2 regions of the Streptomyces sp. NPDC060035 genome follow, and region 2 is predicted to be linked to the other one. Evidence: predicted binding sites of a transcription regulator. Region 2 holds the regulator's gene; the other holds the start of a gene.
What was found. The regulator HrcA, encoded in region 2, represses chaperone genes, less so after heat shock. The targets are predictions, from matches to a motif close to TTNGCACTCNGNNNNNCNGAGTGCNAA.
Positions count from the first base shown of each region.

Region 1 (2,202 bases), on a different contig from region 2:
GATGACGGCCACGCCGCCGGCCAGCTTCGCGAGGCGCTCCTGGAGCTTCTCGCGGTCGTAGTCCGAGTCGGAGTTCTCGATCTCGGCACGGATCTGCTTGACGCGGCCCTGTACCTGGTCGCTGTCACCCGCTCCGTCGACGATCGTGGTCTCGTCCTTGGTGATGACGACCTTGCGGGCGCTGCCGAGCAGGTCGACGCCGGCGCTCTCGAGCTTGAGACCGACCTCCTCGGAGATGACGGTGCCACCGGTGAGGATGGCGATGTCGCCGAGCATGGCCTTGCGGCGGTCACCGAAGCCCGGAGCCTTGACGGCGACGGACTTGAAGGTGCCACGGATCTTGTTGACGACCAGGGTCGACAGAGCCTCGCCCTCGACATCCTCCGCGATGATCAGCAGCGGCTTACCCGACTGCATGACCTTCTCGAGCAGCGGAAGGAGGTCCTTCACGTTGCTGATCTTGGAGTTGACGATCAGGATGTACGGGTCGTCGAACGACGTCTCCATACGCTCCATGTCGGTCGCGAAGTACGCCGAGATGTAGCCCTTGTCGAAGCGCATACCCTCGGTGAGCTCGAGCTCCAGACCGAAGGTCTGGGACTCCTCGACGGTGATGACGCCTTCCTTGCCGACCTTGTCCATCGCCTCGGCGATCTTGGCGCCGATCTCGGTGTCGGCAGCGGAGATGGAGGCCGTCGAAGCGATCTGCTCCTTGGTCTCCACATCCTTCGCCTGCTCCAGCAGAGCGGCGGAGACGGCCTCGACGGCCTTCTCGATGCCACGCTTGAGAGCCATCGGGTTGGCACCCGCGGCGACGTTGCGCAGGCCCTCGCGGACGAGCGCCTGGGCGAGAACGGTTGCGGTGGTCGTACCGTCGCCGGCGACGTCGTCCGTCTTCTTGGCGACCTCCTTGACCAGCTCCGCACCGATCTTCTCGTACGGGTCCTCGAGCTCGATCTCCTTGGCGATGGAAACACCATCGTTGGTGATCGTGGGCGCGCCCCACTTCTTCTCGAGGACGACGTTTCGGCCCTTGGGGCCGAGGGTGACCTTGACGGCGTCGGCGAGCTGGTTCATCCCGCGCTCGAGACCGCGCCGTGCCTCCTCGTCGAACGCGATGATCTTGGCCATGTGAAGTGGTCCTCCCGGACAGGGGTGGATTTCTCCGGACCGAGAGGCGCCCGCGACGGACGGCCAGCGTGCTCAGCGGTTCCTTGCCCCACTGAGCCTGCGGGCCTCACCGGCCCGGTCCAAGTTCTGTCACTCTCACCTGGAGAGTGCTAACGCCAATGATTAGCACTCGACCCCTGCGAGTGCAAGCGTCCCCCTCCAAATGTGGACACCCACGAGGGGCCGCGCCGGACGCACGGAGGGCCCGTACCCCCTTTCGGAGGTACGGGCCCTGCGTGTGTGAGTAGTGTCGTTGGCCGACCGCGCCGAGCTCAGCCGACGGCGAGCTTGACCATGTCCGCCTGCGGCCCCTTCTGGCCCTGCGAGATTTCGAATTCAACTCGCTGACCCTCTTCGAGGGTGCGGTATCCGTCCATCTGGATCGCGCTGTAGTGGACGAAAACATCCGCACCACCGTCGACCGCGATGAAGCCGTACCCCTTCTCCGCGTTGAACCACTTGACGGTGCCCTGAGCCATGCCTAACTCCCCTATTACTGGCCCTTGCACAGGACCGCACTTCGCGGGCCCGGGTCAGAACTCACCCTCCGACAGGAGAGGGTGGCGTGCGCCGGAACGCGTCGACCGCGGCCGAATGTATCTGCCCAACTGCCCTCTGCAACAGGTCAATCGGACGAGAATTCTGGGCATGGCTGAACGCCCGGATAGGCAGAACTCGTGAGATTCCAGGGCAAGTCGGGCCTGACAAAGGCCACTTATGGCGCAATGGGTTCACGTACTTTGGCTGCTTCTTATCGCGACCGGGCGCATTCTCATATGCGGGCGGCACAGGCAGCGGAGGGGACTTCCCCAACTGTACCGCGCTCAACCATGCAGAATTGCCCCCTCCGCTTCTCTTGCGGAGGGGGCAATGGTGTTCACGCTGCGAAGTCGAACAGGACGGTCAGCCTCCGGCGACGGCCGGGATGATCGAGATGCCGGCGCCCTCCGGGGTGGCCGTCTGCAGGCCGCCCTCGAAGCGCACGTCGTCGTCGTTGACGTACACGTTCACGAAGCGGCGCAGCTTGCCCTG
Region 1 covers NZ_JBHWVO010000010.1:163,595-165,796, reverse strand. Annotated here, with positions in the region: gene groL (chaperonin GroEL) at 1-1,131, opposite strand, end outside; gene ACFWBQ_RS18325 (cold-shock protein) at 1,443-1,649, opposite strand; gene ACFWBQ_RS18320 (MoaD/ThiS family protein) at 2,074-2,202, opposite strand, start outside.
Region 1: groL (chaperonin GroEL) is a predicted target of HrcA. The motif match lies at 1,294-1,320, and genes of this name have one in related genera.

Region 2 (2,202 bases):
CGAAGTCATGACCTGGCCCAGGAAGGACCGGGTGACCTGCGAGACCTCGCCACGGCCGCGGCACATGTCGCAGGTCTGGGCGGAGGTGCCGGGTGCGGCTCCCTCACCGCTGCAGGTCGTACAGACGACCGCCGTGTCGACCTGGATGTCCTTGGTCGTACCGAAGGCCGCCTCGGAGAGGTCGATCTCCAGCCGGATCATCGCGTCCTGGCCGCGCCGGGTGCGGGAACGGGGTCCACGCTGCGACGCCGTGCCGAAGAACGCATCCATGATGTCGGAGAAGTTGCCGAAGCCGCCCTGTCCGAAACCGCCCGCGCCACCGCCTCCGGAAGCGGACAGCGGGTCGCCACCGAGGTCGTAGACCTGCTTCTTCTGCGGGTCCGACAGCACCTCGTAAGCGGCGTTGATCTCCTTGAACCGCTCCTGGGTCTTCGGATCCGGGTTGACATCCGGGTGCAGCTCGCGGGCGAGCCTGCGGAATGCCTTCTTGATCTCGTCCTGAGATGCGTCGCGGCGCACGCCGAGTACGGCGTAGTAGTCCGTGGCCACTTACGACTCCGCCAGGATCTGTCCGACGTAACGTGCCACTGCGCGTACCGCTCCCATCGTTCCGGGGTAGTCCATGCGGGTCGGTCCGACCACGCCGAGTTTGGCGACTGCCTCGTCGCCCGAACCGTAGCCGACCGCGACGACGGACGTGGAGTTGAGGCCCTCGTGGGCGTTCTCGTGCCCGATACGTACGGTCATGCCCGAGTCCTTGGCCTCACCGAGCAGCTTCAGCAGCACGACCTGTTCCTCCAATGCCTCCAGCACCGGCCGGATCATTACGGGGAAGTCGTGCCCGAAGCGGGTGAGGTTGGAGGTGCCGCCGATCATCAGCCGCTCCTCCGTCTCTTCGACCAGAGTTTCGAGAAGTACGGAGAGCACCGTCGAGACGGTGCCCCTGTCCTCGTTCTCGAAGGACTCCGGCAGGTCCTGCACCAGTTGCGGAACGTCCGCGAAGCGGCGTCCCACGACCCGGCTGTTGAGCCGGGCCCGCAGATCGGCGAGAGAGGTCTCACCGAACGGAGCAGGGCAGTCGATCATACGCTGTTCGACCCGGCCCGTGTCCGTGATCAGTACGAGCATCAGCCGGGCGGGGGCGAGCGCCAGCAGTTCGACGTGCCGCACCGTCGAGCGGGTCAGTGAGGGGTACTGCACGACGGCGACCTGCCGGGTCAGCTGCGCGAGCAGCCGCACGGTCCGGCCCACGACGTCGTCGAGGTCGACCGCTCCGGCGAGGAAGTTCTGAATCGCCCGGCGCTCCGGTGACGACAGGGGCTTGACGCCCGCGAGCTTGTCGACGAAGAGCCGGTACCCCTTGTCCGTCGGGATGCGCCCCGCACTGGTGTGCGGCTGGGCGATGAAGCCCTCGTCCTCCAGCACCGCCATGTCGTTGCGGACGGTGGCCGGGGAGACCCCGAGCTTGTGCCGCTCGGTGAGCGCCTTGGAGCCGACGGGCTCCTCGGTGCCGACATAGTCCTGGACGATGGCGCGCAGCACTTCGAGTCTGCGTTCGCTGAGCATCGCGCACACCTCCAGCTGTGGTTCTCCGGTGTCTGCCTGGCACTCTGCGCTTTCGAGTGCCAGCAATCCCCCCGGTCAGTGTACGGGGGCGGGGTGGGCCGAGGGCAAGGCCGACCGGCCACGCCGTCGCGGGACTGCGCAGGTCGTTGCCGATAGCGTCGTTGCATGGACGCCTCTTGGGAAGAGTACGGCTGGGAGCGGTTGGGCAACGTTACGGGGCGCCGGCGCCTTCCCGTCTGGGACGCGACGGCCGCACTGGTCGCCGGGACGGAGGGCGCACTGCTCTACGACACCGGCTCGACGCTCCGGGAGGGCGCCGAACTGCGGAACCGGGCCGAGGGGCTGCTCGGCCGGAGGGTGACGCATATCGCACTGAGCCACCCGCATTTCGACCATGTCCTCGGCACCGCGGCCTTCGCCGGGGCGGAGGTCTACGGGGCGGTCGGCACGAAGGAGCTGCTGGGGCGCTGCGCGGAGGAGCTTCGCGCGGACGCGGTGCGTCACGGCATGCCCGAGCACGACGCCACCGTGGCGACGGACGTCCTGGTGGCCCCGCGGCATGAGGTGAGCGGTGAGTGGACGCTCGGCCTGGGCGGCGGGCTCCAGGTGCTGCTGGCCAACGTGGGGCCCGGCCAC
Region 2 covers NZ_JBHWVO010000032.1:69,529-71,730, forward strand. Annotated here, with positions in the region: gene dnaJ (molecular chaperone DnaJ) at 1-549, opposite strand, end outside; gene hrcA (heat-inducible transcriptional repressor HrcA) at 550-1,566, opposite strand; gene ACFWBQ_RS33655 (MBL fold metallo-hydrolase) at 1,732-2,202, shown strand, end outside.